2 regions of the Paenibacillus sp. FSL R5-0475 genome follow, and region 2 is predicted to be linked to the other one. Evidence: a T-box and tRNA genes for the amino acid it is inferred to sense, from the RefSeq annotation. Region 2 holds a T-box; the other holds one or more tRNA genes.

Region 1 (16,355 bases), 3.1 Mb from region 2:
TTTTCAATACTAATTGGAGAGTTTGATCCTGGCTCAGGACGAACGCTGGCGGCGTGCCTAATACATGCAAGTCGAGCGGAGTTATTTTGAAAGCTTGCTTTCAAGATAACTTAGCGGCGGACGGGTGAGTAACACGTAGGCAACCTGCCCCTTAGACTGGGATAACTACCGGAAACGGTAGCTAATACCGGATAATTTCTTTTTTCTCCTGAAGAAAGAATGAAAGACGGAGCAATCTGTCACTGAGGGATGGGCCTGCGGCGCATTAGCTAGTTGGTGGGGTAACGGCCCACCAAGGCGACGATGCGTAGCCGACCTGAGAGGGTGAACGGCCACACTGGGACTGAGACACGGCCCAGACTCCTACGGGAGGCAGCAGTAGGGAATCTTCCGCAATGGACGAAAGTCTGACGGAGCAACGCCGCGTGAGTGATGAAGGTTTTCGGATCGTAAAGCTCTGTTGCCAGGGAAGAACGTCCGGTAGAGTAACTGCTATCGGAGTGACGGTACCTGAGAAGAAAGCCCCGGCTAACTACGTGCCAGCAGCCGCGGTAATACGTAGGGGGCAAGCGTTGTCCGGAATTATTGGGCGTAAAGCGCGCGCAGGCGGTCATTTAAGTCTGGTGTTTAAACCTTGGGCTCAACCTGAGGTCGCACTGGAAACTGGGTGACTTGAGTACAGAAGAGGAAAGTGGAATTCCACGTGTAGCGGTGAAATGCGTAGATATGTGGAGGAACACCAGTGGCGAAGGCGACTTTCTGGGCTGTAACTGACGCTGAGGCGCGAAAGCGTGGGGAGCAAACAGGATTAGATACCCTGGTAGTCCACGCCGTAAACGATGAGTGCTAGGTGTTAGGGGTTTCGATACCCTTGGTGCCGAAGTTAACACAGTAAGCACTCCGCCTGGGGAGTACGGTCGCAAGACTGAAACTCAAAGGAATTGACGGGGACCCGCACAAGCAGTGGAGTATGTGGTTTAATTCGAAGCAACGCGAAGAACCTTACCAGGTCTTGACATCCCTCTGAATCCACTAGAGATAGTGGCGGCCTTCGGGACAGAGGAGACAGGTGGTGCATGGTTGTCGTCAGCTCGTGTCGTGAGATGTTGGGTTAAGTCCCGCAACGAGCGCAACCCTTAACTTTAGTTGCCAGCAGGTTAAGCTGGGCACTCTAGAGTGACTGCCGGTGACAAACCGGAGGAAGGTGGGGATGACGTCAAATCATCATGCCCCTTATGACCTGGGCTACACACGTACTACAATGGCCGGTACAACGGGAAGCGAAACCGCGAGGTGAAGCCAATCCCATCAAAGCCGGTCTCAGTTCGGATTGCAGGCTGCAACTCGCCTGCATGAAGTCGGAATTGCTAGTAATCGCGGATCAGCATGCCGCGGTGAATACGTTCCCGGGTCTTGTACACACCGCCCGTCACACCACGAGAGTTTACAACACCCGAAGTCGGTGGGGTAACCCGCAAGGGAGCCAGCCGCCGAAGGTGGGGTAGATGATTGGGGTGAAGTCGTAACAAGGTAGCCGTATCGGAAGGTGCGGCTGGATCACCTCCTTTCTATGGAGAATCGTCTTCTGCAATGAAGACATTCAAATCGGAAGTTAAACTTCCACAATAGAACCTTCGGGTTCGAACACTCACTCGTGTTCAGTTTTGAAAGAGCAAGTCTCTTTCGTATGCGTTTGGTGGCGATAGCGGAGGGGTTCCACACGTACCCATCCCGAACACGACCGTTAAGCCCTCCAGCGCCGATGGTACTTGGACCGAAGGGTCCTGGGAGAGTAGGACGCCGCCAAGCGGACAACCATTCTTTGGTTGATTCACAATATTATATATGTTATATGGGCTTTTAGCTCAGTTGGTTAGAGCGCACCTCTGATAAGGGTGAGGTCGGTGGTTCGAGTCCACCAAGGCCCACCATATGACATTATATCCTTTTATGGGGCCATAGCTCAGCTGGGAGAGCGCCTGCCTTGCAAGCAGGAGGTCAGCGGTTCGATCCCGCTTGGCTCCACCATAATTTTAATTCAATACCTTCTTTAAACTTGATCCTTGAAAACTGGATACCGAAACGAATTTGCGTTTTAGAACATCTTTTAGCAACTTGTGTAAACAAGTAAATGTTATTAGTGAGATTTTTCTTAGGAAAAATCAAGGTTAAGCTAATAAGAGCACACGGAGGATGCCTAGGCGCCAGGAGCCGACGAAGGACGTGGCGAACAACGAAACTGCCTCGGGGAGCTGTAAGCAAGCTTTGATCCGGGGGTGTCCGAATGGGGAAACCCAGCTGTGGTAATTCGCAGTTACTCATCTCTGAACACATAGGGGATGTAGAGGCAGACCAGGGGAACTGAAACATCTAAGTACCCTGAGGAAGAGAAAACAATAGTGATTCCGTCAGTAGCGGCGAGCGAACGCGGAACAGCCTAAACCTGAGAGCTTGCTCTTAGGGGTTGTGGGACGTCTCACATGGAGTTACAAAGGAATATGGTAGGCGAAGAGGTCTGGAAAGGCCCGCGATAGAGGTAAAAGCCCTGTAACCTAAACTGTGTTCTCTCCGAGACGGATCCCGAGTAGTGCGGGGCACGTGAAACCCCGTATGAATCCAGCAGGACCATCTGCTAAGGCTAAATACTACCTGGCGACCGATAGTGAAACAGTACCGTGAGGGAAAGGTGAAAAGCACCCCGGAAGGGGAGTGAAATAGAACCTGAAACCGTGTGCTTACAAAAAGTCAGAGCCCTATCTATGGGTGATGGCGTGCCTTTTGTAGAATGAACCGGCGAGTTACGTTTAACATGCAAGGTTAAGTCGAGAAGACGGAGCCGCAGCGAAAGCGAGTCTGAATAGGGCGATTTAGTATGTGGACGTAGACCCGAAACCGTGTGATCTACCCCTGTCCAGGGTGAAGGTGCGGTAACACGCACTGGAGGCCCGAACCCACGCATGTTGAAAAATGCGGGGATGAGGTGGGGGTAGCGGAGAAATTCCAATCGAACTCGGAGATAGCTGGTTCTCCCCGAAATAGCTTTAGGGCTAGCCTCGGTATAAGAGTAGTGGAGGTAGAGCACTGATTGGGTGCGGGGTCCGCAAGGATTACCAAGCTCAGTCAAACTCCGAATGCCATATACTTATTGCCGGGAGTCAGACAGTGAGTGCTAAGATCCATTGTCAAAAGGGAAACAGCCCAGACCATCAGCTAAGGTCCCCAAGTGTGTGTTAAGTGGGAAAGGATGTGGAGTTGCACAGACAACCAGGATGTTGGCTTAGAAGCAGCCACCATTGAAAGAGTGCGTAATAGCTCACTGGTCGAGTGACTCTGCGCCGAAAATGTAACGGGGCTAAACACACCACCGAAGCTATGGCTAGATACGTATGTATCTGGGGTAGGGGAGCGTTGTATGTGGGTTGAAGGTGTACCGTAAGGAGCGCTGGACAGCATACAAGTGAGAATGCCGGTATGAGTAACGAAAAGATCAGTGAGAATCTGATCCGCCGAAAGCCCAAGGTTTCCTGAGGAAGGCTCGTCCGCTCAGGGTAAGTCGGGACCTAAGGCGAGGCCGAAAGGCGTAGTCGAAGGACAACAGTTTGAAATTACTGTACCACCGTAATCCGCTATGAGCGATGGGGTGACGCAGGAGGGTAGTGACGCGGACTGATGGATATGTCCGTCTAAGCAGTGAGGCTGATGTGTAGGCAAATCCGCACATCGTTAAGGCTGGGCTGTGATGGGGAGCGAAAATTACAGTAGCGAAGGTCATGATCTCACACTGCCAAGAAAAGCCTCTAGCCAGGAGAAGGTGCCCGTACCGCAAACCGACACAGGTAGGCGAGAAGAGAATTCTAAGGCGCGCGGAAGAACTCTCGTTAAGGAACTCGGCAAAATGACCCCGTAACTTCGGGAGAAGGGGTGCCCCGGTAGTGTGAATAGCACGAGGGGGCCGCAGTGAAAAGGCCCAAGCGACTGTTTAGCAAAAACACAGGTCTGTGCGAAGCCGCAAGGCGAAGTATACGGGCTGACGCCTGCCCGGTGCTGGAAGGTTAAGGGGAGTGGTTAGGGGTAACCCGAAGCTATGAACCGAAGCCCCAGTAAACGGCGGCCGTAACTATAACGGTCCTAAGGTAGCGAAATTCCTTGTCAGGTAAATTCTGACCCGCACGAATGGCGTAACGACTTGGGCGCTGTCTCAACGAGAGATCCGGTGAAATTTTAATACCTGTGAAGATGCAGGTTACCCGCGACAAGACGGAAAGACCCCATGGAGCTTTACTGCAGCTTGATATTGAATTTGGGTACGATCTGTACAGGATAGGTGGGAGCCGTAGAAATCGGAGCGCAAGCTTCGGTGGAGGCGCCGTTGGGATACCACCCTGATCGTATCTAGGTTCTAACCTAGTACCCTTACCGGGTACGGGGACCGTGTCAGGCGGGCAGTTTGACTGGGGCGGTCGCCTCCTAAAGAGTAACGGAGGCGTTCCAAGGTTCCCTCAGAATGGTTGGAAATCATTCGAAGAGTGCAAAGGCATAAGGGAGCTTGACTGCGAGACCTACAAGTCGAGCAGGGACGAAAGTCGGACTTAGTGATCCGGTGGTACCGCATGGAAGGGCCATCGCTCAACGGATAAAAGCTACCCTGGGGATAACAGGCTTATCTCCCCCAAGAGTCCACATCGACGGGGAGGTTTGGCACCTCGATGTCGGCTCATCGCATCCTGGGGCTGAAGTAGGTCCCAAGGGTTGGGCTGTTCGCCCATTAAAGCGGTACGCGAGCTGGGTTCAGAACGTCGTGAGACAGTTCGGTCCCTATCTGTCGTGGGCGCAGGAAATTTGAGAGGAGCTGTCCTTAGTACGAGAGGACCGGGATGGACGTACCGCTGGTGCACCAGTTGTTTCGCCAGAAGCATGGCTGGGTAGCTACGTACGGACGGGATAAGCGCTGAAAGCATCTAAGCGTGAAGCCCCCCTCAAGATGAGATTTCCCAATTAGTAAGACCCCTTGAAGACGACGAGGTAGATAGGTTGGAGGTGGAAGTGCAGTAATGCATGGAGCTGACCAATACTAATCGGTCGAGGGCTTATCCTATACTTAGAACGCAAATTCAATTCGGATTCAGTTTTCAGGGAGTCAAATTCCTGTTTGGATTGCTGTGGTACTGATATCGTTTGGAGAGATACCCAAGTGGCTATAAGGGGACCCTCTGCTAAGGGGTTAGACTGCGTAAGCGGTGCGTGGGTTCGAATCCCACTCTCTCCGCCATTTTCAATCCATAGCATTTCTAATTATTGTGGCGGTGTAGCTCAGCTGGCTAGAGCGTACGGTTCATACCCGTGAGGTCGGGGGTTCGATCCCCTTCGCCGCTACCATAATACCTGGAGGCTTAGCTCAGCTGGGAGAGCATCTGCCTTACAAGCAGAGGGTCGGGGGTTCGATCCCCTCAGCCTCCACCATTATTACTTTTTTAGAATTACTTTTTACACCGTGCCGGTGTAGCTCAACTGGTAGAGCAACTGACTTGTAATCAGTAGGTTGGGGGTTCAAGTCCTCTCGCCGGCACCATTATTATCAATGCGGAACCGTGGTGTAGTTGGCCTAACATGCCTGCCTGTCACGCAGGAGATCGCGAGTTCGAATCTCGTCGGTTCCGCCATTTTTTTCCACAAGACTAGGGTGGGAAGTTTAATGCTACCACTTTATTTTTATGTCAATTTAATATGGCTCGATAGCTCAGTCGGTAGAGCAGAGGACTGAAAATCCTCGTGTCGGCGGTTCGAATCCGTCTCGAGCCACTTTTTCCTGGGGGATTAGCGAAGTGGCCAAACGCATCAGACTGTAAATCTGCTCACGTACGTGTTCGGTGGTTCGAATCCATCATCCCCCACCATTTATGAGCCATTAGCTCAGTTGGTAGAGCACCTGACTTTTAATCAGGGTGTCGAAGGTTCGAGTCCTTCATGGCTCATCCCAAACAGAAAGTCATCACCTTATGGTGGTGGCTTTTTTTGTGTTTTATGGTTGTATTATAGTAGCGCGCTACTGTAGCGATTAACATAATATAAAAGAATATGCTAAAATAGGCGAAAAGAGCAAAAGTGGTGGAGCATGGTGACTATGGATAGTGAGACATTGCGGAAAAAATTAGAGCAGCTCACCGGAAAGAGAACCGGAATCAAGCAGTTAGGGAGGCAGCATTCAGCTTCTCTTTTTAGCATGGGATTAGAAGGACAGGATCAGCTGGTAATCCATGAGGGTCATCTCTGGGCACCTTTGTATGAGAGTGACGGACGTATAACCGCTGTCTGGGTAGAAATGGAGGGGCTCACTTCTCTGGAAGTACAACTGGTCAACTATGCAGTTCGAAATTTTGCTATTGCACTTAAAGCTACAGGGCTTAGAGAAGAAGGTGAAGTGGAGGCGCGGCAGCTTGGCGCTTGGTTGAACACGGAGCTAGAGCAAGAGAAGAATGACACTGAAATTCCCGATGAGATCACCCTAAAGGGACGTCTGTTCGGAGATATGATTCCATTCCTCCTTAGTAGTGAGATTGCCCATAGTCCACAGATCTCTTATCGTTCACTGATGAAATTACTGCGTAGCTATTTTGAGAACGAAATTCTGCTCATTCCCCTTCAAGAGAAGGAATGGTTAATTTTAGCTCGTAAAGAATTACTTACGGGCGGGGATGATAAGGATGATGAAGAAGAGAGTGTGGATGATCTTCTAGCACAGACTAGTATGGGGTTACATGAGCTGATAGCTAGTGAATGGGTAGGAGTATTCCATTTGGCAGTAGCTCCGGCTATAGTCCCTGTTAAGGGATTGACTGGATCTGTAGCTTTGCTCAGGGAGACGATTGTACTCGGTCGTATTTTTCAAGTAGGAGAGTATATTCATTTACCTTGGGAACTGCATTTGGAACGTCTGGTTAACAGCATTCCTGATGTACGCCGCAAACAGTTACTTGGACAAATTGGTGACTACTCCTCTGTACTATCAGATAAAGAAATGCTGCTGACTTTGGAGACCTTTTTTGAGATGGACTGTAATGTAAGTGAAACCGCCAAGAAGTTGTATATCCATCGAAATACGCTGCTTTACCGTCTGGATAAGATAAAACAAGAGACCGGAGCAGATGTACGAAGCTTTGGGGACGCTGCTATTGTTAAGCTTACTATGCTTTTGTATAAAGTGACGAAAAGGAAATAGGTTTTTTGTGAACCTTACAAATAGCCATAGTGTCCCGACTGGGGTAATATAAATGTACAAGGAAACAGAATTTTTATATTAACTAATTAATAATTAACTCGAGGGGGAAATACAATGGCAGGCGTACGTTTAGAGCATATTTTCAAAAAATACCCGGGTTCAGATAAAGCAACAGTAATCGATATCAATCTTGATATTAAAGATAAGGAATTTTTAGTATTGGTTGGACCTTCCGGTTGCGGTAAATCCACAACTTTGCGTATGATCGCTGGTTTGGAAGAAATCTCCGAAGGTAAAATGTACATTGGCGATCGTGTAGTTAATGACGTTGCACCTAAAGACCGCGATATCGCGATGGTATTCCAATCCTACGCCCTGTATCCGCATATGAGCGTATACCAAAACATGGCTTTCGGTTTGAAACTTCGTAAAGTGAAGAAGGATGAAATCGACAAGAAAGTTCGCGAAGCTGCTAAAATTCTTGATATCGAGCATTTGCTAGATCGTAAACCAAAAGCGCTTTCCGGTGGTCAACGCCAACGTGTCGCTTTGGGACGCGCTATCGTACGTGATCCACAAGTCTTCTTGATGGATGAGCCTCTTTCCAACTTGGATGCTAAACTTCGTGGTCAAATGCGTGCTGAAATCACTAAACTGGTTAAGCGCCTTGAAACTACTTGTATCTACGTAACGCATGACCAAACAGAAGCTATGACAATGGGTGATCGCATCGTAGTTATGTATGATGGTATCATTCAACAAGCAGCTTCCCCTGAAGAGTTGTACAATGAACCTACAAACTTGTTCGTAGCTGGATTTATCGGATCCCCTACAATGAACTTTATCAATGGTACTTTGTCCGAAGTGAGCGGTTCTATCCGTTTCCGTGCTGAGAACCTTGATGTTGAAGTACCAGGCGGAAAAGCTCAAATCATCCGCAACAAAGGTTACATCGGTAAAGAAGTAATCATGGGCGTTCGTCCAGAAGATATCCATGAAGAGCCAGTATTCTTGGAAGCTTCCCCGAACACAATCTTCACTTCTTTGGTTGATGTTACTGAAAACCTTGGTCACGAAATGCTCCTTTACTTGAGCGGCCTTGGTAAATCTACTGTAATCGCTCGTGTAGATGGACGTTCCACTACTCGCGAAGGCAGCAAGCCTAAATTGGCTATTGATATGAACAAAATTCACTTCTTTGATAAAGAATCCGAAGCTAACATTTTGTTGGGATAAGATTGTAAAGATCTTTTCTCTCTTGATAAAGCCACCCGAAAGGGTGGCTTTATTGTTTAGATGGCCCCTGTTTGGTTAGGCGCTAAGATTGCATTCATAAGCGTTATCAATTAAGATAGCAGGAGAATTACCTCCGGAATGTAAAGAGATCGCTGCCAACCGGACGCAGTAAGCGGACAAATACCGCAGGTGACGAAAGGACGAAATTACATGGCTAAGAAAGTAAAAGTATCTGAATTGGTACAGCATTTTCAATTAGAGGTTATTTCCGGCCAGGAAGGTCTAAAGAGACCCATTACGGTCGATGACCTGAATCGCCCTGGACTAGAGATTGCTGGTTATTTTGAATATTATCCAGAAGAACGTGTTCAATTGCTAGGCAAAACAGAACTCGCTTTTTTCTCCATGCTGCCCGAAGCTGAGCGGAAAAGTCGACTTCGTGGAATTTGTAATGATAACACACCTTGTATTGTAATTACACGTGGTTTGGAAGTGCCTCAGGAGTTAATTGACATAAGTAATGAAAAGGCTCTTCCTGTGCTTCGCAGCTCGATGGCTACGACTATTTTCTCCAGCCGTTTGACGAGCTTCCTAGAAGGGAAATTAGCCCCTACGGCGACTATTCATGGCGTACTTTGTGATGTATATGGTGTAGGTATGCTAATTACGGGTAGTAGTGGGATTGGTAAAAGTGAAACAGCCCTTGAGCTTGTAAAACGCGGTCATCGATTGATTGCTGATGATGCCGTAGAGATCCGTCAGACTTCAGATAACCAGCTGCATGGTACAGCCCCTGAGTTAATCCGTCATTTACTGGAGATCCGTGGAGTAGGTATCATTAATGTAATGACACTTTTTGGTGCGGGTGCCATTCGTAATCATAAACGGATTACACTTGTTGTTAGATTGGAAGCTTGGCAGCAAGACAAGCAGTATGATCGACTTGGACTTGATGAGGAAACGACACGGATTATTGACACTGATGTTCCGCTTGTAACGATTCCCGTACGCCCAGGACGTAACCTTGCAGTTATTATAGAGGTTGCAGCGATGAACTATCGCCTGAAACAAATGGGCTTTAATGCAGCCCTGCAGTTCACGAATAAGCTAACTGCGACCATATCTGAAGATATGGATGATCTCGATTAGGAGTGTGAGAGAATGTTCCCATTAGCACTAAATCCTATTGTCTTCTCAATTGGATCACTGCAAGTACACTGGTACGGATTAATACTAGGTTTCGGTGCACTCGCGGGGTTATTTCTTGCGATCCGCGAGGGCAAACGGTTTGGTATACCACAAGAATTCTTTATGGATATGCTGCTGCTAGGTGTGCCTTCGGCCATTATTGGGGCACGGATTTACTTTGTAGCGTTTAAATGGGAGGATTATAAGGATAATTTAATAGATGTCTTTAAGATCTGGAATGGTGGCATCGCCATTTACGGTGCGTTAATTGGAGCCATTATTTGCGGAATTATTTATTTCCGCTATAAAGGCTACCCCTTCTGGCGTATCGTTGATATTTGTGCACCTGGACTACTTGCAGGTCAAATGATTGGACGCTGGGGAAACTTTGTCAACCAAGAGGCATACGGCAGCGTGGTTGAAGAGTCTTTTTTACGGGATAAACTGCATTTACCTGACTTCATTGTGAACCAAATGTACATAGGGGATGCTTTTCATCATCCGACCTTCTTGTATGAATCTCTTTGGAGCTTACTGGGTATCGCGCTACTCATGGTCCTTCGTCGCCAGAAGTTTGTGCGTGCCGGTGAGATCTTCATGTCTTACTTTATATGGTATTCCATCGGTCGTTTCTTCATTGAAGCCATACGTACGGACAGCTTGGCCTTTAATGGAAGTGCAGGCTTGGCATCCTTTATGAACGGATTGTGGAAACCGATGGAATGGTTAGGCTTTGAGCAAGGATACTTGGACCCAAGCTATGGAAATATTCGTATTTCTCAGCTGCTTGCTCTACTGATCATCGTCGCAGCTGTACTGCTTATCATTATTCGTAGGGTCACTGGAGAGCCTAAAGCACATTATTCTGATCCTATCGTATGTACTAAACCGATCAAAGCAGATACCATAGTGCCTGAAAGCGCAGTAAATACACCGCAGAAAGCTCGTCACGGGGCTCAACCTGAGCAAGGACAGCCTGCGGACGGAGATAAGAAGGAGCAGTAAAGCTTATGATAGAATGCGTTCTTTTTGATCTAGATGGAACGATTGTCGATACGAATGAGCTAATTATTAGTTCGTTTATGTACGCGCTGAAGGACAATGGTCTAGCTCCACTCACTAGGGAAGAGATTATTCCGCATATGGGCACAACCCTTCAGCAACAGATGAGAGTCTTCTCTGGACTTGAGGATGTAAGTGGTGCGCTTGAGAAATCCTACCGTTCTTATAATTATGAACATCACGATGAGTTAGTACGTCCCTTTCCTCAAGTGAATGAGACAATGGAAGAGCTCTTACGTCGTGGAATTAAAATGGGGATTGTGACCACAAAAATTCGTCCAACAACGATTAAGTCACTTGAGATGTTTGATTTGCTAAAGTACATGGATACGATTGTGACGGTGAACGATGTTACTGAACCAAAGCCACATCCAGAGCCTGTTCTGACAGCAGTCAATAACCTTGGCGTTGATCCTCGTAAAACTCTTATGGTGGGTGACAGTACGGTTGATATTCAGTCAGCAAAAGCTGCTGGTGTATATGCGGCTGGAGTATCGTGGTCTTTAAAAGGCGAAGAGACTCTCCGCAAGTATGATCCCGACTATATCATCCATAACATGAAGGATATTATAGAAATTGTGGAGCGAGGAACGAGTGAATCGTGAGAAACGTAACCCGATATCCTGTAGAAGGTCATAACTCACTTTGGTACATTTACCGTACGGTCAGCCCGTGGAAGGGTGTCCGCAACTTTATTTTTATTCAGATTGCCCGTTATTGCCCGATTCTACCGTTAAAGAACTGGATCTATCGTCGGATTCTCGGGATGAAGGTAGGCAAGCATACTTCCTTCGGTCTGATGGCGATGGTGGATGTATTTTTTCCGGAAAAAATAACGGTGGGTGAGAACTCTATTATCGGTTATAACACGACGATTCTGGCGCATGAGTATTTAATCAAGGAGTATCGCCTGGGAGAAGTAGTGATTGGTGAAAATGTATTGATTGGCGCGAATACAACGATTCTTCCCGGTGTAACCATCGGTGATTGGGCAGTTGTTGCCGCAGGATCAGTAGTACACAAGAATGTGGCGGCTGGCTCTTTTGTAGGAGGCAATCCACTGCGAGAGCTACGTCCAGCTTCATCGGAAGATTCTTCGGAACAAGTGTAAAAGATGCTTCGTAAACCCTGCAGTTTCATATTGCGTTTTTTTAGCGCAGGATCTGCAGGGTTTCTTGCGTCTTGGAGAAGCATATTAAGAAAACTTTAAGATCTTCTTAAGTTTTTTATTCGGATGTAGGCGGTATAATTAACCTTAGTAATCACGTAAATCCCACGCTAGGCATTCAGCGTCAAATATCAGAATGTAAATTCAGCAAGTGCAGACTTCCTGGTATGTTCAGTTTCCACATTCCGCTTAGCGTCTCTATGAACAACCATCATAGTAGAGAAGAGGAATTTAATATGAATACTGTGAGACAGGAAAGGCTGCCCCAGCTGGATATTTTCAGAGCTCTAGCTATATTAGGTGTGCTGCATGTGCATGCCTCATCTTTTGCTGCTGGAGAGCAGGCACTGCATTCACCTTATTATTACTGGCTGAACTGGATTAACATTTTCTTTAAATTCGGTACGCCCTCATTTATTTTCCTTAGCAGCTTCGTATTGTTTTATAATTATTATGGTCGTCCTGTGACACGTAGCTTGATCATTAATTTCTATCGTCGGCGATTAAAGTATATCTTACTGCCTTATTTGCTAGCTTCTATGGGCTATTATGCACTAACTCTATATGTGAACGGACGATTGATGCAGAGCCTTGGAGATAACTTGTTAAGCTTTTCTAGAGCGTTATTCTCGGGTTCCGCATATGCGCATTTGTATTTTGTCTTTATTAGCATTCAGTTTTATTTGCTTTTTCCAGTGCTGCTTAAGCTACTGCAGAGTTCCCGGTTCTTAATGAAATGGGCGATACCGGTGGGTTTGGCGCTTCAGTGGGGTTTTATTTTTTGGAATAAGTACGAATTGCACATTGTTGAAAAAGGGAGCTTGGCAATCTCCTACCTAGCTTATTATATGATGGGTGCTTATCTCGCCATTCACTTTGAGAAGGTGAAGCTGTGGCTGATAAAGCCATGGAGTGAGCTGGCTGACAAGCAAAAGAGGTGGACTGCCTTATTAGTGAGCTTGTGGTTAATTGCAGCCTTTATCCATGTGCAGTTATGGTATGTAGCCCGCCATTTTGGGGTGTGGACGGATTCGCTGTGGTACGAGCTGTTATGGAATGTTCATACGATGTTATCGGCATTGGTTCTGTTGTACGCTACATTTTTGCTTTATCGTAGGGCCCCTCGTGTGATCGTTGCTTTCTTGACTCGTTTAGGTGAGTTGTCATTTGCAATTTATTTGATTCATCCGCTATTGCTGGCGATATATCGCAGGTTCCGATATCATATTCCCCTCGAATCGCTAACTTATGTTTTCTTCATCTATGGAGGACTTGTAGTTGCAATGGGAGGAAGCTGGTTCATGGTGCAGTTTGCTTTTCGCCGAATTCCTAAGTCATGGATCTTCTTGGGAAGTGTTCCTCGGTCTCTAGAGTCTAGTTCCAAGGTAAGGTCAGGACATGCCTCGGAGGAGATGAGGAAGGTTAATACTTGATTTGGCATCATTTTGATGCGGAGCTTAACAGGAGGAAAGATAATGAGACAAAAAGAAAGAATTCCGCAGCTGGATATTTTTCGAGCGATTGCTATTTTTGCAGTGCTGGCTATTCATGCTACTTCGCGAACGTTGGCGGAGACACTAGGTACAAACATGTTTCATCCGTTCTTATTTATTAATAAATTCAGCCAGTTCGCTGTACCTTCATTCATATTTTTGAGTGGGTTCGTGCTGTTCTATAACTATATTGATCGTCCTCTGGGCGGAAAGACGCTGGGGAAGTTCTACAGTAGAAGGCTGCTTTATATTATCGTGCCTTATGTACTATTTTCACTGTTGTATTTTGCATTAAAAATGACGGCGGGACATACATGGAGTTTACCTCCAGGGGAGATGGCTTCTAAGCTTTGGAAGTATTTGTGGACAGGAACAGCATACACGCATTTGTATTATATTATTATCATTATTCAGTTCTACGTATTGTTTCCGCTCATTCTGTGGTGTCTGCAAAAGGTTCGTCGTCTGGCGGCTTGGGCACCGCTAATCGGATTGGCTCTACAATGGGGTTTTGTGCTGCTGAATAAATACATGACTAATAACGGGTATTGGCAGTTGTCCAAGGGCAGTCTGGCAATCACTTATTTCTCGTATTTCTTGCTGGGTGCTGGGATTGCAGTATATTATCCTTCTTTGAAAAAATGGCTGGTACCTTCACGTGAAGGCTGGCGCGCCGGTAAAGGTCCGGTATGGATTACGTTGTGGTTGTTATGGATCGTAGCAGGGGTTGTTCATGTAGAGTTATGGTTTAACAACTATACGAAGAAAACAGTCATCAATAGTTTATGGTATGAGGGATTCTCTAACCTTCATGCGCTACTCTCTTGTGTGGTGTTGTTACAAGTCTCCTTCTTATTGTACGGAGCGGGCCGAGGCTTGCTCACAAGACTGTTGTTATCTGCCGGAGCTTGCTCTTTCGGAATCTATTTACTGCATCCGTTACTGCTATTTTTCTATAGAAAATTACCGTTTCACGGGGGTTCTCTTGCATATACCGCAGCGATCGCTGGGGGTTGGCTCTTTGCGTTGTTAGGTTCATGGGTGGTAGTCGCCTTTGCCTTCCGATATATTAAATCGGCTTGGATCATCTTCGGATCGGGTCCACAGAAAGCAAAAGCAGGATCCAAAAGTGCATAGTCTATTGCAAGGAAATATAAAAGCGTCGGTTTTCTCACATATGTGGGTAGACCGACGCTTTTTATTTTTGCCTTATTCTCCAGCTTGTTCTCGCTGAAATTCTGCAATGGCTTGATACTGGCTTTCGAGACTACGGTAGACAGAAATATAGATCGGCAGCAGCTGCTTGTATATTTTGGTATGTTCATCCATTGGCTCATGCTTATAGGTTGAACCAATCATGTCAAACACCACATCAAAGGAATCTACACGACCCGTAGCATAAAGGCCAAGTACAACCGCACCGAGGCAGGAGCTCTCGATACTCTCCGGAATGACAACCTCCTGATCAAAGATATCAGCCATCATCTGCCGCCACACTGAGGAGCGGGCGAATCCGCCAGTGGCAAGGATTCTGCTTGGGCGTCCGATTTGTTCTTCCATAGCAAGGAGAACCATATACATATTGAAGATTACGCCCTCTAGTACTGATCGAATCATATGCTCCTTATGGTGGTTCATAGAAAGGCCAAAGAAGGAGCCGCGGGCATCCGGATTCCACAGCGGCGCCCGTTCTCCAGTCAAGTAAGGATGGAATAAAAGTCCACCGCTTCCCGCAGGAACTTGCTCTGCAATACGAGTCAGAACCTCGTAAGGATCAATGCCTAGTCGTTTGGCGGTTTCAACTTCAGAGGCCGCGAACTCATCCCTTACCCAACGGAACAGCATACCGCCATTGTTGACGGGTCCTCCAATTACCCAATGTTTTGGAGTTAAGTTATAACAGAAGGTCCGTCCTTTGGGATCGGTGAGCGGGTGATCCACCACGGTACGAATTGCTCCACTCGTACCAATCGTAGCGGCCACTACACCGGGTTCAATTGCACCTACGCCGAGATTGGACAGGACGCCGTCACTGGCGCCAATAACAAATGGGGTTGTAGGGAGCAGCAGAAGTTCCTCAGCTAGACCAGGGAGCAGCCCTTGCATGATCTGTGTGGTGGGAACAAGCCGCGAGAGTTGATCCGCTGTAATATGAGCAATCTCTAAAGCTTCTTTATCCCACTCTAGATTCTCTAGATTGAGCATGCCTGTGGAAGAGGCAATGGAATGATCGATGACGTATTCGCCAAACAATCTTGCGAATATGTATTCTTTAATGGAAATAAATTTATAGGTTTGTTGGAATACGTCAGGCTGCTCTTCACGAAGCCACATTAGCTTGGTGATCGGAGACATTGGGTGTATAGGTGTACCTGTGCGTAGATACAATTCATGACCGTTTAGCTCATCCTTCAAACGAAGTGCGCATCCGGCACTGCGATTATCAGCCCATGTGATGCAGGCAGTTAGGGCCTTACCCAGTTTATCAACTGCAATGACACTGTGCATGGCTGAACTGAAGGAGACGAATAGGATTTCATCCGCAGATACACCGCTTTGCCGCATAACTTTAGAGATAGTATGGAAGACTGCACTCAGGATTTGTTCTGGGTCCTGCTCCGCTATTGAGGGTGAGGGCTGATGTAAGGGATATCCTACATTAGCTTGTGCAGCTATGGCTCCTTTTTCCTCGAAGAGAACTGCTTTGGTACTTGTAGTTCCAATATCAACGCCAATCATATAGGATTTAGTCACGCATTAGCCCTTCTTTCTAGTTGTAAGTAGATTTTTAGAACACTAATTACAGAATTATGAAGTACAATCATATTAGCTCATTATAGTATTGGATAAACGTGGAGGCAAAATAAAGGGATTCCCAAGTATTGGTTCGAAGTACATAAGTGTTTGATTTAGATTTTCTTTGTGAACAATTCAAACTAGGTAGACAAGCTTTAAGCATACAAGCATTAGAATTGATGTCATAGCTTTACCC
Region 2 (16,355 bases):
ATGAGCGACGATATATCAAATTTGGCGGAATCATCCGGAAGCTAAGTCTGGATGAACTACCACAATTGGTGAATGTTGTGAAGGGAGAAATGAGTCTGATTGGTCCAAGACCCTTACTCATGCGTTATAGCCCATACTATTCCGAACAGGAGAGGTTGCGTTTCTCAGTAAGACCAGGAATTACGGGATTAGCACAGGTGTCAGGACGTAATACTTCGTCGTGGAAAGACCGGCTTTCGTATGATGTCACCTATGTCGATAATTTAAGTTTCAGACTTGATGCGCTGATATTATGTAAGACCGTCTTGAAGGTGATTCGCCAGGATGATGTTGTAGCCAATCCAGGTCGGCATAGCCTACCTCTGGATGAGTATAGGCTGAATAAAAAGGAGGGCCAGGCATGAGTGTGCAGTTTAGACCGCTGCATGAAGACGATATACATCATGCATGCCGGCTCTTGAAGAGCAACTTACCGGAGCATGTGTACAATCAAACGATATTTGCTTGTACGGGTTATCCAGCATATCTACAAGCGGCTTGTAAGTGTGGAGGTCATTCGGCCACATTGTTGATTGGAGCCTATATTGGAGAAGTGCTCATTGGATTCGCGGAATGGCGAAGAATGGAACAAATATTGGTTCTGAATAATTTAAACGTGGATGCGGCGTTTCGCAAGGACGGTATTGGCGGAATGCTCATGGCGTACGGAGAGAAATTAGCCAAGAAGGACGATATTAAGAAGTTGGTACTGGATGTGTTCTCGTGGAATGAACAGGCGCATGCTTGGTACCTTCGCCTTGGCTTTGTAGAAGAAGGACGTACTTATTGGTATGTGAGGGATCTGGATCGTTCATTAACGGCTAGCGCAGATGTTATTGCTTCTGGAGTGGATATAGATGATGAAGAAGTGACTTACATTATTGATGATTACCCAATGGCAGAGGCTCATCATCTAAAATACGGATTTTCTTCATTTAGGATTAGAACGAAGCAGAAGACTTCAGTTGTGGGCCGGCTCGGCGAGCAGTATTTTCGCATCCAACTGCAAAGTGGGGAGTGGGACGGCGGATATCCACTAACCGATGTGTTACTCGACCTTGACCGGGAGAGAAAGCTGTTATTGCTCTCATCCGATGCATTCTTACGTGAGAGAGACCCAGCGCTAAGCTTAAGCACTGAAAGTATACGTATGATCAAGATATTGGATTAGCAGCGAATGCTTCCAAAGTAAGTTTTGTCGAAGTACCTCAAGGAAGCGTACGCTAACATAACTTTTAGGAGGTGACGTATGAGTGATTTCATTGTGCTTAATAGCTCGCATTCTGAAGAATGGGATGCTTATTTGAATCAGATGGATAGTAAGGATATCTATTTTTCTGCAGATTTTTTTCGGCTGTTTGAGGATGATGATCATCAACAGGCAGAGCTGTTTGTTTTTAAGCAGGGTGAGAAGCTCATCATTTATCCTTACTTACTTCGCTCCATTAGCCATCTTCCCGCAGTCATCCAGCTGGGACTTGAAGGAGAATGGTATGACATCAGCACACCTTATGGATACGGGGGGCCAATATCTAATGAGCCTATAGGAGCGGAACGAACAGAGTTGTACCGACAATTCAGTGATACGTTTACAGATTACTGCAGAGAGAAAAAGATCATGACCGAGTTTGTAAGATTCCATCCTTTCATAGGCAATGCCGCTGAATACCAAAAAGGGCTTACTACGGAGCTCAATCGGAATACAGTATACATGGATTTGACAGTTGGCTCAGAGTCAGTGCTAATCCAGAACTATGGCAGCAATCATAAAAGAAATATCCGTAAATTAAAGTCAGCTCCATTCACCATTCGAAAGTCGGATCTTAAGGATCGGATCGAGCCTTTCATCGAGTTATATTACGGGACGTTAAATGATTTACAAGCAGATCCCTTTTATTATTTCCCTCGAAAATTTATAGAAGATACAAGCCTTATGCCAGAAGGACGGGTAGCGCTGTTTGAGGCGATGGATGGGGAGAGGAGTGTAGGGGCAAGTATTGTACTCCTTGATCGACCATGGATGCATTATCACTTATGCGGTTGGGATCGAGCTTATCTGCAGTGGTCACCCACCAAATTTCTCATCCACGCAGCAGCCGTGTGGGGGATGGAGAATGGATACGACAAATTCCATCTCGGTGGGGGATATAAGGGGAATGACGAGTTGTTTCAGTTCAAGCTAAGATTCGCTACTCAACTAGAACCACTAGACTATTACTTAGGTAAGCGAATATTTTTCCCCGAGGTGTATGAACGAATGATTGCACTCTGTGACACTGGGGTTGCGGGAAATTATTTTCCGCTCTACCGGCATCCATCTCTGTTGAATCAAAATATCATGGACCACGCTCTGAAGTAAGACAATAAGATATGTATTCCATTTGGATTAAAGCATCCAAATGGAGAAAGGAGCAAGGCATGAGTATTCGTCAACCACGCATTCTACCACGAATCTTGTTATCCCCACCGCATGTAAGTGGACGTGAACAGGCTTATTTGGAGGATGCAATTCACTCTGGCTGGATCGCTCCCATCGGACCACAAGTCGATGCTTTCGAGCGGGAGATGGCCGACTATACAGGTTCAAAGGGTGCACTTGCATTAAGCTCTGGAACAGCGGCAATTCATCTCGCACTACGTCTAGCTGGCGTTTCTCAAGGAGATTACGTGATTTGTTCGACGCTCACGTTCGTAGCTAGTGCCAATCCTATTTTATATTTGGGGGCTACACCTGTATTCGTAGACTCAGAACCAGAGACATGGAATATGTGTCCACTAGCCTTTCAGCGGGCCTGCCTGGATTTGAATGATAGAGGGATACTGCCTAAAGCAGCTGTTGTTGTCAATTTGTACGGGCAGAGCGCAGACATGGAACCAATTGTAGAAATCGCGAATCGTTACGGTATTGTTTTAATAGAAGATGCTGCGGAATCCCTCGGTGCCTTTTATCACGGAAAGGCTAGTGGTACTTGGGGCCGCTTCGGAATCTATTCTTTCAACGGGAATAAAATTATTACAACCTCAGGTGGAGGTATGCTTGTATCGGATGATACCGATGCATTAGATCAAGCCCGTTTCTGGTCTACCCAAGCACGTGACACTGCTCCACACTATCAGCATTCCGAAATGGGTTATAACTACCGGCTAAGTAACCTGTTGGCAGCCATAGGACGAGGGCAACTGGAGCTACTTGAGGAAAAGGTCGAACGACGTAGATATATTTCTCAAGTGTACTCAGATCGATTGGGATCCATTCCGGGTCTTCATTTCATGCCGGAAGCGCCAAATTGTCGCAGTACACGCTGGTTAAGTGCGCTAACGATTGATGAAGAAATCGCAGGCTTCTCCGCTAATCAACTCTTAAAGTGCCTGGAATTCAACAATATAGAAGCTAGACCTGTATGGAAACCTCTACATTTGCAACCTCTGTTCGAGAACGCCTTCTATTATCCATACATGGAGGGACATAGTGTATCTGATCAATTGTTCACAAAAGGTGTATGTCTACCTTCCGGTAGCTCTTTATCGGATGATGATCTGGTACGCGTAATGGATGCGATAGAGTCTTGTATTCAGAACCACTGAAAAATTACTTAGCAATCCATCCGTTAGCACCGGTTCCGCTTTCCTTCACATAAAAAGTGGCTTTCGCTACACCATCTGTTCGCATAGCCAGACTGCCAATCGGAGCGGTAATCGTTCCCTCAGGCGATCCTTCCACAATAAATACTGCAGGAAGTAATGTTCCACCAACGAGTCGGACTGCCCGTTTGAAGTTGCCATAGGTAGAGAACCATTCAGTTAAAGCATACGGATTATACAAGGTACCAAGAGAAGTACCCTGCATGGCAACCAATGTTTCGAATTCTAGAATGCGTTTTACCTTTACAGAACGGGTATCAAACACTGCTACATTGTTCAGGTGCAGGAAGGACTTAGCTGCACCATAAGATGACGCTAGCACGACTTGATTGGTCCCGCTGTTACGGACAATCATATTGTCGACAGTAACCATCGCGTCAGACTCTGTTGTGAATAATTGTAAGGTACTGCCCGTTAAGTCCTGTGCATCTATCGTCCCCACATAAAGATCTCCTCCGTCGATTCGGACTCCGCTTGCTAAGGTAGAACCCGAGCCGTACATCCCTAACGAGCCGATATGCAATCTTGGTTTTCCTCCAGCAGCATTAAACGCAGCGTAGATCGCAGGGCCGCCAATTCCATCGAACTTTGCGCTTCCGATATCAATAAATTGTGAATAGATCGTTTGTAGACCGTAATTAGCTTTATGATCCGTCGAGCGAATAGACAAATGGTTGATTTTTAGCGTCAATCCATAGGACAGCAATGCTGGACTTACTGATCCACTTACACGCATATCTAGTGAACCGATGTCGAGAGTCCAGAGTCTCGTTATCTCATCTGAAAGTCCAGTTGTCATATCATTGCCGAAACCAGTTGTTGTCAAAGAGTCGAATCGTTGATAAAAGCTACGCGTTCCCTTGAAGATGTCGGGTTCTACGTCGAGTGAATTGGCGCCATTAAACCCAGGTGCACCACCTCGACTGTTATTTAATACCGCTCTGTTGACATGAAGCTGGTCTACAAAATGGACTACAAAGTTCTTTCGACCAGCCGTTTCACAGTACGCATATCCGATATGCACATTAACGGATGGGATATCTTCTGTCCCTCCAATGAAAATATTATCACCATAACAATCATGAGAGTACACCGATTCGATCGTTATATTTTGCGAAGAAGAAATGAACAAGCCATGAAGTTGATCGTTGACGGCTGTTTTAACAGTCGAAGCACTTCCGTCTATTTCGAGGCTGCCGGATATCGTGATGTTTGCGGCATTTAACATAACAAGAACTCGAGTATCCGATGGTGGGTTAGGGGCAAGCACCAATTTTGAGCCGGCTTCAAAGCTTAGGTTAGTTCCGGTTGGAATACGAAGACACCACCAATCTAGGACTGAAGGGTTACGCATGTGGCCGGAAGAGACTTTATATACACCAGGCGGAAAAATAACGACCTTGCGTTTGGCATTTCCAGCATTAATTGCATTTTGAATCGCGACGGTGTCATCTTTGGTACCATTCCCTGTAGCTCCATAGGATCGAACATTCACGTAACCGTTAGTTTCAGGATCTAATTTAATAGAAGTGACTGCTCCGTCCACAATAACGGACGTTGTTACAGAATTATCTGGAATAGGTGCAGTTGCCATATACTTCACTCCTTTATTTTTTGATTTGAAATATAAGGCTAAGTTTCACGTTATAAATCATCCTTATATTTCTACGAGTAACGGTTGTCGTCCATAAAGGATGACAACATCGTTTCTTCTTAAGTATTTTATGTGAACTTTTCTACAGATGCATGGTACAAAGAGCACTTTACAGGGCGAAAGGAGTTTTTTATTTGAAGGTATTAGTAACTGGGGGGCTTGGTTTTATTGGGTCACATGTTGTTGACCGGCTTATAAGAGAGGGGATCGAAACTGTAATTGTAGATAATTTATCGGGTGCTTCCGGCTCATTCTATAGAAATCCTTCCGCTGTTTTATATCCGTACGACATTCGGGACGAGACTCTGGGTGAAGTCTTTATCCGTGAGAAACCGGATGCGGTCATTCATCTGGCTGCACAGATTGACGTAAGAGAATCTCAGCGCAATCCATTGTTTGATGCGAATGTGAATATTGTTGGCACACTAAACGTCCTGCGGATGTGTGAGGCGCATCAGGTTGAAAAGATCGTGTACGCCTCGTCGGCCGCTGTATACGGTAATCCTGAATATTTGAGCATTGACGAGAAACATCCCTTAAATCCTGAATCTTGTTATGGGGTATCAAAAAGTGTTCCTGAATCTTATATTCGGATGTTTGCCAGCATGCATGGGCTGAAGTACACCATTCTTCGTCTTGCGAATGTATATGGACCTCGACAAAGCTCGCATGGTGAAGCTGGTGTCGTTTCGATTTTTCTGGATCGCATAAAGCAAGGCAAGGAGCTTGTAATTTATGGGGATGGAGAACAGACCAGGGATTTTGTCTATGTTGAGGATGTTGCACAGGCGTTTGTAAATGCGGCTTGTACAGATGAGAATGCGGACAATCAGATCATAAATATTAGCTGCGGGGTGGCGACCTCCATTAATACGATTGTAGAGATGATAGGCGGTATTACAGGTCGGGAATCCCAGACAACCTATGAACAGGCTCGACCGGGAGATATTCTTCACAGCTATTTAAACAATAGTAAAGCAAACGAGTTGATGTCCTGGTCACCTCACCATGATCTTCACCAGGGACTCAAGAAGACGATTGCAGCCCGATTGACTGTAGGCAGTGCTGTGGACCATTAATCGCAAATATCGAAAGGGGTCATCCCCATGGAACGAAAATTAAATTCGGAAATGTTTGTTCTACGTAGTATAGCCTGCTTAAGTATAGCGCTGTTACATGCTTTATATCGAGTCTATGACGATGGGAACACGCCTTGGGTAGAGTCAGTGGGTCTACTGCTTACATTTGGCACACCGGTATTCGTATTTATCTCGCAATTCGTATTGTCTTTTGCATACCCGGGCGGAATTCCCGCGAAATTTTGGGAGAAACGGATCAAGTATATTTTGCTTCCTTACTTTTTTTTCGGAGCTTTGTACGCAGGGTTAAAAGGATTGGATATGGCGGGCAGTGAGGGGATTCCGCTTCTTCAAGCTTTTTGGTACTTTCTCTGGCGTCATTGGTTACTTGGCGATTTTCATGGCTACTTTATCCTAATTATCTTTCAGTTTTATGCCTTGTTCCTCTTATTTCAAAAGCATGCCAAAAAATTCACTCCACGCTCTATACTGATTGCGTCATTCGTTATTAATGTGGCTTACTTAGGTTTTTTCAATTTCACCAAACCCGTAGATACGGTAGCTGCTCAATATATTTGGGATAAATTGTATTGGGTTTTCTCTCCGGGGTGGATTTTCTACTTTACTGTGGCTTATTACTTGGGGCGAAATGAGGCTTGGTTCCGGGAAAAATTAAAACAGTTCCGTTTAGCTGTCTACGTGCTTCCGGTTGTAACAGGCGCGTTTGTGCTATTCGTGAATGGGCAAGGCTGGATTACGGCACATAGTTCCAAGAGAATTGATATGTTACTTTTCGCCATGAGCATGATTCTACTACTCTTCACAGTGGCTTCCTCATTGAAAAAAGTGCCGCGTGTGCTGGAGTGGAGCAGTAGATACTCCTTCGGCATATATTTGCTTCACCCGTTGTTGTTGGCTTTATTCGTCAAACTTCCTTCTTCGTTCGGGTTGCAAAACCTTGGACTATTCAGTGTGCTTCTCCAATTTGTCGGATGTGTGGTTGGATCGGCGATCATCATGAACATAGCGAATCGTATTCCAGGCGGAGCCTTTGTGTTCGGTCGAGTGGGGATTGGAATCAATCAGAGAAAACCCCCGAAACCGCTGGATAAGCCCATAAACTCTAGTATAGGGAACATGAACTAGCTAGAAATTGACCACTAAACTTCCGTTTTTCATGTGATTAGTGGTCTTTTAATATTGTCTTGGCTCTTACATCGCACTAGTTTCGGACCGTATAGTTCTTATTTCCATAAAAACACACATTTTGGTAGTGGGTTTGGGCAAAAAGCAGCATCTGAGTCCGATAATCTCACAAAATGGCCAAAACCATTAAAATAAGGGCTCCTCAGACCGATCAATAATCGAGGGGATCTGAAATAGTTGGAATTATCGGTGAATCCTATTATAATGGGTTTCTTGATTAAATGTAATTATGAATATTCAAACATTTACATCCAGAGAATAATGCATCGTGCAGAACTTTAGGAGGAAACGAGAGTGGAACTTGGAATAAGTACCTTTGTCGAGACAACGCCCGATGTCCAAACGGGTGAGACAATAAGTCATGCGGAACGACTACGTGAAGTAGTGGAGGAAATTGTACTTGCCGAAGAGGTGGGACTAGATGTATACGGAGTGGGCGAGCATCATCGTAATGATTATGCGGCTTCATCACCTGCGGTTGTGTTAGCGGCAGCTGCATCGTTGACTTCAAAAATTCGTTTGACCAGTGCCGTAATGATCCTGTCTTCAGCAGATCCCGTACGTGTATTTCAAGATTTTGCAACGCTAGATGGCATTTCGAATGGGCGTGCAGAAATTATGATCGGCCGCGGCTCGTTTACAGAGTCTTTTCCATTATTCGGCTATGATCTGAAAGATTATGAGGAACTCTTTAATGAGAAGCTGGAATTGTTATTAGCCATCCAAAAGTCAGAAAAAGTAACCTGGAGTGGCAAACATCGAGCAGCCATAAACAATCTGGGGATTTACCCGCGTCCGGTTCAAGATCCGTTACCGATTTGGATTGGGAGTGCAGGTAGTCCAGAGTCTGCGATCCGCACTGGAGCATTAGGTTTACCTTTTGTATTAGCTATTATTGGAAATGTTCAACCGCTTGATTATGCGAAGCATGTGCAGCTCTACAAAAAAGCAGCGGCTGAAGCCGGATATGATCTTTCAAGCCTGCCTATTGCCTCGCACTCACACGGGTTTATTGCTGAGACTAATGAGTTAGCACTGGAGAAATTTTTCCCTTCAACGCATGCTCGGACCAATGTGCGGGCGAAGGAAAAAGGGACACCCCCATACCATCGTTCCGATTACGATGCAGCATGCAGCTTTGATGGCGCTCTGTACGTAGGTGATCCAGAAACCGTTGCGAACAAAATCATTCATCTTCGCAAGCATGTGGGAATTACGCGATTCTTTTTACATATGCCCCACGGTACAATGCCTCATGAGGATGTTATGCAGGCGATTAGACTGCTGGGAACGGAAGTAGCTCCTCGTGTTCGTGAAGAAGTAGCGCGCTGGGAAGCAAGTAATCGTTAACGAATAAGCTGCGTCCTTAGGACGTGGCTTTTTTTGTGCGGTATACTAAAATAACGAATAACGTTATATAAGGGAGGGGCAATGGAGACTATTCATTATTTATCTCAATTCAATTTGCTTCAATCGTTAGCGTTGGAAGATCTAATGGAAATGGAAGAGTTAACTCGAATAACAGTAGTTCCGAAAAATACATATATCCAGACACCGACAACCTTCTCTGAAGGATTATTTTTTGTGAAAAAAGGAAAGGTGCGTTTATACCGATTGAATGCGGATGGGAAGCAGTTTACTTCGGATATTCTGAGTGAGGGTAATGTTTTTGGTGAAATGAACGTGATTTCGTTTGGAACCAAAGATCATTACATTGAAGCCATGGAAGAGTGTCATATCTGTACAATTGATCCTGTAAGATTTGAAGAATTCGTAGCTACTCGACCTAGATTTTTGATGTCATTAATGCAAGTATTGAGTGATCGTATAAAAAGTATGAGTCAGTTAACTCAAAACCTAGCCATCGGAAATCTGCATGATAAAATATTGTGCGTTCTTTTAAAGCTATCGGATCAACTAGGCGTTAAAAGTGAGGATAATTATTATAAAATCAATGTTCCACTGTCACATCAAGAAATCGCCAATTTGATTGGTGCGAGCAGAGAAGCGGTTACTGTGGCATTGCAAGAATTGGTAAAAGCTGAGGTGCTTCAGACTGGGTTCAAAACTATACGTATCCATCATGATAAGATTTTGGAAAGAAATTTATAAAGATTATGAGTTGTAAATGAGATTACATCTTTATGGTTAGAAATACCCGTATCCTAGATATAAGAAGAAGGTTATCCAAGCCTTTAAAATCATAGGTGAAGGGAAGATTTATATGGAGCATAGGAAGGGAGCTCGAAAAGTTAGCGATATTCCTGCTGATGTTGTTGGACTATTGCATAAAGGACAATTACAGACTGTAAATCTAACGGAATGGCTTGCTGTGGACCATATGGTCTTGATAGAAAATGTACTGGACGAGCTAGGTTTTGGACAGGAATCCGAACCAATTTTACAAAGGCTTCGCGATTCATCGGAAAAGAAAATCATGAAACTCATACCGGCTATCGCGCGGGAGTGGCAACAGGTATTGGAGTGCAAATCAGAGGTGGAACAAGTCCGAGTATTCTCAGCATTAGCACAGCATCGTTCCGATAGTGTCCGCTGTTGGGCTGCCTATATGATCGGTCTAAATCAATCTTTAAGTCTATCGCAAAAGCTAATGGATATCCGTCCCTTTGCAGCGGATGATCATTTTGGGGTACGTGAGATTTCATGGATGGCTTTAAGGGAATCGGTCATTGCAGAATTGGATGAATCCATTAAGTTCTTAGAGAGCTGGGTTCATGATCAAGATACGAACATAAGGAGATATGCAATCGAATTGACGCGGCCACATGGGGTATGGGCGAAGCATATTACTGCGCTAAAAGAAAACCCAGCAATAGCACTTCCATTATTAGAACCACTTAAGTCAGATCCGGCAAAATACGTTCAGGATTCTGTAAGTAATTGGTTGAACGATGCGAGTAAAAGCAATCCAGACTGGGTGCAACAGCTTAGTGAGAAGTGGTTAATTTCTTCGGATTCCAAGGAAACGAAACGGATTGTAAAACGGGCAACAAGGAGTATTACTGATCTACGTTGAAAATGAAGTATCGTTTTAGAATGGATGATAAACGTCAAACACTATGGCTAATTAGCTAATAAGTGTTGGCGTTTTTTTATTGTACCGAAGAAGGAGGCTTGGATAATTAAAGATATCTAATAGTTCTGATTTATTATTTAAACCTAGAAGCGTATAAATATTTATATTGTTAATCTGGAATCCATCTGTTATACTCAAAAACACAAAATGTTATAAAATCTAACATTGAATTGAGTTGAGGAGGATTTGACTATGAAAAGACAAACGTTTCTGAAGGTTGGTGTCATTTTATCAGCGGTTTTGCTAGCGGGATCGTCAACAGATGTTATTTTTGCTGACACGATGGAAAGCGCGTATAAACCGAAAACGCATGTTCTAAAAGCGAATTCGGAGACCGTTCGCTGGGGGAATATTGGTAAAGGTGATCCAGCTTTAACAGTACAATCGGGAGATATTGTGACGGTCGAGGCCATTACGCATCATTCCGGTGATGATTACGATCGGATGATTAAAGGGGATGCGGGTGTTGAAGATATTTTTCACTGGATAGAAGGGGAGAAGAACGAAGCGCTTCGTGGACCAGGCGTACATATTTTGACGGGACCTATCGCAGTAGAAGGCGCTGAGCCAGGGGATGTTCTGGAAGTGAAGATTCTGGACATGAAGCTGAGACCTAATGGAAATGACAAATATGCAGGCAAAACCTATGGCGTGAATGCCGCGGCGAACTGGGGTTATCTATACGGAGATATGGTTGAGGTGCCGAAAAAACGTGAAGTGGTCACCATCTATGAGATGGATACTGAAGGTGGGACGGATTATGCAACAGCTGTTTATAACTACAAATGGACAGTGCAAACCGATCCGGATGGTCAAGTGCACCCGACAATCGACTACCCAGGTGTAATTGTAGACCATAATACGATTGATAAGAACTTTGATGTATTGAAAGGTATAAAGATTCCAGTACGTCTCCACTTCGGCACGATGGGTGTGGCGCCTAAAGAAGCGGATATTGTAGATTCAGTACCTCCTTCATACAATGGTGGCAACGTTGATGATTGGCGGATTACTGAAGGTGCAACGATGTATTATCCTGTATCTGTACCGGGTGCGCTACTGTCAATTGGTGACCCGCATGCCGGCCAAGGGGATTCCGAGATTAACGGAACTGCGATCGAGACATCAGTTACTGGTGATATACAAGTCATTCTTCATAAAAAAGGAACGCTTAACCAAAAACTGAGTGGGTTAAGTTTCCCATTACTTGAAAATGAATACGAATGGGTTGTGCATGGCTTCAGCTACGCCAATTATTTGGAGGAGCTGGGGGCTAGTGCTCAGACGGATATTTTCAAAAACTCGTCCATCGACAAAGCAATGAAGGATGCCGCTCATAAAACAAAAGATTTTTTAATGGCTGGAATGGAATTGAGCGAGGATGAAGCGTACTCACTGATGTCTGTGTCCGCGGATTTTGGAATTACACAGGTGGTGGATGGAAACTGGGGTGTGCATGCTTTGATCGATAAGGGCCAATTCGGTGATTCGGAGCGCAAGGCAGTGGGATTACGTAGCAGCTTTGAAAGCTTTGGTGCGAAGGTGAGCTGGAAGCCGACTACTCAGACAGTAACTATAAGCTACAATAATAATGTTCTAGAGATGAAAGTCGGGGCGACGAGAGGAATGTACAATGGAGAGATCGTTAAGCTCGTTGCTCCAATAGAAGTTGTAAAAGAGAAGGTTCAGGTCAGCGAATATTTCGCGAAATTTTATAAAGCTAAGTTATCTAAAACAGAGTAGGTCGAATTAGCAATCATTTCATAAACATAATAAGATCCAAACCAGCGAAGAACCGTCTTAAAGTCGGTTCTTTTTTTATATATTTAGACCATCCTGATTTTTGTGGCGTTTTAATAAGATTTGGTTTTCTACACGGACTAGACCATCCAGACAGTAGATGGATTCATGCATAAACCGTTCCATCTCTTCAAGGTTCTCAACTAGAATGTGAATGTGAAGAATGCACGGCCCTGTCATTTCATAAAGTACGGCTACGCATTCATTTTCTTTTAGGACTCTGACAATATGATTTAAATGGGCAGGCTCCACTTCAAGCTCTAGATACGCCGAAATTTTCTTTCCTAATTTTTCTGCGTTGATGACGATTGAGAATTGCTCAATAATTCCTTGATTGACGAGCCGATCAATACGATCCTTAACCGCGACACTTGATAAATTAACTTCTTTAGCTAGATCGGTGTAGGAAATTCTGCTGTTTTGAGTTAGGCGTTCTAAAATATGATTATCGATTGGATCAAGCATACGGAGTCGTTCACCTCTTTTTTCGTAATTGTAACAGAAAAAAATAGGCAATGCCTAGTAGTGCGTCACAGCAGGAGTGTGTCTCAGCATTCTCAGCTTAAGATGTTGACATTGAAGAATTATTTCACTATACTGGCTGTAATCTTATATACGATATACGTTGAAGAAGCCCAGTAGTAGCTTAGTCCCTGTTTCAGAAAGCCGGGGGTTGATGAAACCCGGTACACACTAAGAGTACGAATTACACTTTGGAGTATCTCGGCTAACACCGAGCGGAATGGCGAACGATATCTCGTCACGAGTGGCATCAATGCTGTGTTTTAGCATTAGCGTTTCATTGGTGCAATCTGGGTGGTAACACGGTTATTCAATCGTCCCTATGTCTACAATAGACAAGGGGACGATTTTTTTGTTTTTAAATATAAGGATTTATAAGTTTCTCTTCATCAACTATCCTTATATTCGCTTGGCGGACTGATGATTCGTTATAGGATATCTACTAATTTAAGGGGTGTTAGGCAATGAATATTATCGATGAACTAGAATGGCGCGATGCCATCAATCAACAAACCGATGCCGAAGGGCTTAGAGAATTGACCAACCAGAAATCCGTTTCGGTGTACTGCGGTGTAGACCCGACGGGTGACAGTATGCATATTGGTCACTTGATTCCGTTCATGGTACTCAAAAGATTCCAGCTTGCAGGACATCGTCCGGTTATGCTAATTGGCGGTGCTACAGGTACGATCGGTGATCCAAGTGGACGTCAATCCGAGCGTTCATTGCAGACGCTGGAGCAAATCCAAGCTAACGTAGATGCCCTTACCGCACAAATGAAAAAACTGTTCGTTACTGATGGCGACAATCAAATTCGTATGGTGAATAACTACGATTGGACGCATAAAATCAATGTGATCGAATTTTTGCGTGACTATGGTAAGAACTTCAGCATCAATTCGATGCTTGCCAAAGATGTTGTAGCGAGCAGATTGGACAGCGGAATTTCCTTTACAGAATTCTCCTACCAAATCCTGCAATCCCTAGATTACCTGCATCTGTACCAGCATGAAGATGTGCAGCTGCAAATTGGTGGCTCCGATCAATGGGGCAACATTACAAGCGGTCTGGATCTGATCCGTAGAAAAGAAGGACCTGAAGCAAAAGCATTCGGTCTAACGATCCCGCTTATGCTGAAAGCTGATGGAACAAAATTCGGTAAATCAGCTGGAGGGGCAATCTGGCTCGATCCAAACAAAACGACTGCGTTTGAGTTCTACCAGTTCTGGGCGAACACTGATGACCGTGATGTTGTGAAATACTTGAAGTACTTTACATTCCTATCTAAAGAGCAAATTGATGCACTTGCGGAAAAAGTACAGACTGAACCGCATAAACGCGAAGCACAAAAAACACTTGCTGAAGAAATGACCAGATTCGTGCATGGTGAAGAATTGCTGGAGCAGGCTAAACGTATTACTGCTGCTCTGTTCAGTGGAGATATCAAATCCCTAACTGCTGATGAGATCGAGCAAGGCTTCAAGGAAATGCCGACCTACGAAACTACACTGGAATCTAAAAATATCGTAGAGTGGTTGGTTGATCTCGGTATCGAGCCGTCTAAGCGTCAAGCACGTGAGGATATCACCAAAGGAGCAATCTCCATGAATGGTGAGAAAGTTAGCGACGTAGCACTGGAAGTTACAGCTAGCGAAGCTATCGGCGGCCGGTTTATCATTATCCGTAAGGGTAAGAAAAACTACAGCTTGGTGAAATTGTCCTAAAAATAAGAGCCTTCCTTATGAATAAGGGAGGTTTTTTGTTGTATTTTAAGTATAGAGGCGGATCATTTGCATATTAAGTGAAATTTGAAAGGTGAAATAGCGAAAATTATGGTAAGCTTAGGATTCGTGTGATTTATGGATTAACATGATATTCTACAACTATAACAAAAAATTAGGAGTGGTAATTTGAGAAGACAAAAACCAATGACCATGGAAGAATTGATGAATGAGTTACAAGGACAGAAAACGTATCAAGAAGATCCCAATCACATCTCTTTCGAGAAATTGTTTAATGAAGCGTTTATGAGTAAGTATTCCAATTACAAAAGTTTCGATGAGTTTGTAACCAAAGGAAACTTTCAAGTAAAGACAGAAGAAGATGTTGCTGACATACCTGATGAACTTTTTGATCGTCATGTAGTTAGAGAGACTAAATTTGCGGATTGGAAATCAATGTTGGAAACAGCGAATAAGGAATACGTCCGTAATTAAAGAAACAACATGTTTGTGATGCGAAATTATAAGACCTTGCAAGTTTGAAAAAACAGTCGCCGGAAGTTCATCGGCGACTGTTTTTTTTTAATTTGGCTTGAATCCGAATTAAGTTATAGGAAATGAAATAATTATGAACGATGCTTTCTTAGATTAATGAATTTGAATGTAATCCACATTTTCCCTTTGTGCTCATCCATATATCGGATACCCTAAGGGTAGCGGTTGGAATATTTTTATTTTGAAATATTATTATTTTGAAATATTTTTATCTTGAAAAATTGCCCAAGTCGAACTACTGTAATCAATAAAGATGTAAAACTGCTAAAATCAGGAATGGGGTTATATGTCATGATAATAGACTCACATCAGCACTACTGGATACTGGATCGGGGGGATTATGGTTGGTTGACTCCAGCCTCTGATCCCATCCTATTTCAGGACTATATGCCGGACCTGTTAAAAGATGAATTGCTCCATAACGGTGTTCAGGGGACGATTGTGGTACAAGCTGCGCCGACGATGGAAGAGACTTCATTTCTCCTTGATTTGTGCGACAAAGAGGAAACCTTGATTGGTGTAGTGGGATGGCTTGATATCAACGCTTCAGATTTTGAAAAGCATTATCTTCGTTTTCGAAGTCATCCGCGTTTCGTGGGGATTCGTCCAAATTTTCCGGATTTAGCAGATGGAGAGTGGAGACATCACAAGCAGCTTATATATAATTTATCAATACTTGCTGAGGATAATTGTGCTGTTGAATTCTTAGTTCGTCCACCTGCCCTGGCAGGAATGGCAAAGCTATTGGAGTATGTGCCTAACCTTGCGGCTGTTGTCGATCATCTGGGCAAGCCGGATTTGTCCGGTAAGAATTATCAATTATGGTCGGACGGAATGCGCTCCATTGCAAAATTTCAACATACCTCTTGCAAAGTGTCCGGAATGATGACAGAGGGGTCATTTAGAGGTAAGAAGCCTGCCCAAGTGATACAGCCTTATATTCAGCATGTTATTACAGAGTTTGGTTCTTCCCGATTGATGTTTGGCAGCGACTGGCCGATTTGTTTACAGGCCGGCAGTTATAAGGAAATGATGTCCAT

The links. A T-box is a leader RNA that pairs with one kind of tRNA and senses whether it is charged. The one in region 2 lies ahead of tyrS (tyrosine--tRNA ligase), so its partner is inferred to be a tRNA-Tyr.
Region 1: it has a tRNA-Tyr gene. The T-box ahead of tyrS (tyrosine--tRNA ligase) is inferred to sense a tRNA for this amino acid. The anticodon was not compared.

Annotation. Positions count from the first base shown of each region.
Region 1 covers NZ_JBBORK010000001.1:5,634,132-5,650,486, forward strand. Annotated here, with positions in the region: rRNA gene MKX41_RS25285 (16S ribosomal RNA) at 11-1,568, shown strand; rRNA gene rrf (5S ribosomal RNA) at 1,693-1,809, shown strand; tRNA gene MKX41_RS25295 (tRNA-Ile) at 1,855-1,931, shown strand; tRNA gene MKX41_RS25300 (tRNA-Ala) at 1,953-2,028, shown strand; rRNA gene MKX41_RS25305 (23S ribosomal RNA) at 2,167-5,095, shown strand; tRNA gene MKX41_RS25310 (tRNA-Ser) at 5,178-5,269, shown strand; tRNA gene MKX41_RS25315 (tRNA-Met) at 5,300-5,376, shown strand; tRNA gene MKX41_RS25320 (tRNA-Val) at 5,385-5,460, shown strand; tRNA gene MKX41_RS25325 (tRNA-Thr) at 5,494-5,569, shown strand; tRNA gene MKX41_RS25330 (tRNA-Asp) at 5,583-5,660, shown strand; tRNA gene MKX41_RS25335 (tRNA-Phe) at 5,727-5,799, shown strand; tRNA gene MKX41_RS25340 (tRNA-Tyr) at 5,809-5,894, shown strand; tRNA gene MKX41_RS25345 (tRNA-Lys) at 5,900-5,972, shown strand; gene MKX41_RS25350 (PucR family transcriptional regulator) at 6,113-7,216, shown strand; gene MKX41_RS25355 (ABC transporter ATP-binding protein) at 7,331-8,452, shown strand; gene hprK (HPr(Ser) kinase/phosphatase) at 8,663-9,601, shown strand; gene lgt (prolipoprotein diacylglyceryl transferase) at 9,614-10,645, shown strand; gene ppaX (pyrophosphatase PpaX) at 10,651-11,307, shown strand; gene MKX41_RS25375 (acyltransferase) at 11,304-11,813, shown strand; gene MKX41_RS25380 (acyltransferase) at 12,107-13,303, shown strand; gene MKX41_RS25385 (acyltransferase) at 13,346-14,500, shown strand; gene gntK (gluconokinase) at 14,573-16,102, opposite strand.
Region 2 covers NZ_JBBORK010000001.1:2,577,000-2,593,354, reverse strand. Annotated here, with positions in the region: gene MKX41_RS11630 (sugar transferase) at 1-404, shown strand, start outside; gene MKX41_RS11625 (GNAT family N-acetyltransferase) at 401-1,210, shown strand; gene MKX41_RS11620 (GNAT family N-acetyltransferase) at 1,289-2,398, shown strand; gene MKX41_RS11615 (DegT/DnrJ/EryC1/StrS family aminotransferase) at 2,458-3,624, shown strand; gene MKX41_RS11610 (glycosyl hydrolase family 28-related protein) at 3,629-5,275, opposite strand; gene MKX41_RS11605 (NAD-dependent epimerase/dehydratase family protein) at 5,470-6,414, shown strand; gene MKX41_RS11600 (acyltransferase family protein) at 6,442-7,560, shown strand; gene MKX41_RS11595 (LLM class flavin-dependent oxidoreductase) at 7,915-8,970, shown strand; gene MKX41_RS11590 (Crp/Fnr family transcriptional regulator) at 9,052-9,732, shown strand; gene MKX41_RS11585 (DNA alkylation repair protein) at 9,845-10,657, shown strand; gene MKX41_RS11580 (acetamidase/formamidase family protein) at 10,910-12,460, shown strand; gene MKX41_RS11575 (Lrp/AsnC family transcriptional regulator) at 12,536-12,982, opposite strand; T-box leader at 13,134-13,364, shown strand; gene tyrS (tyrosine--tRNA ligase) at 13,504-14,763, shown strand; gene MKX41_RS11565 (hypothetical protein) at 14,968-15,255, shown strand; gene MKX41_RS11560 (amidohydrolase family protein) at 15,607-16,355, shown strand, end outside.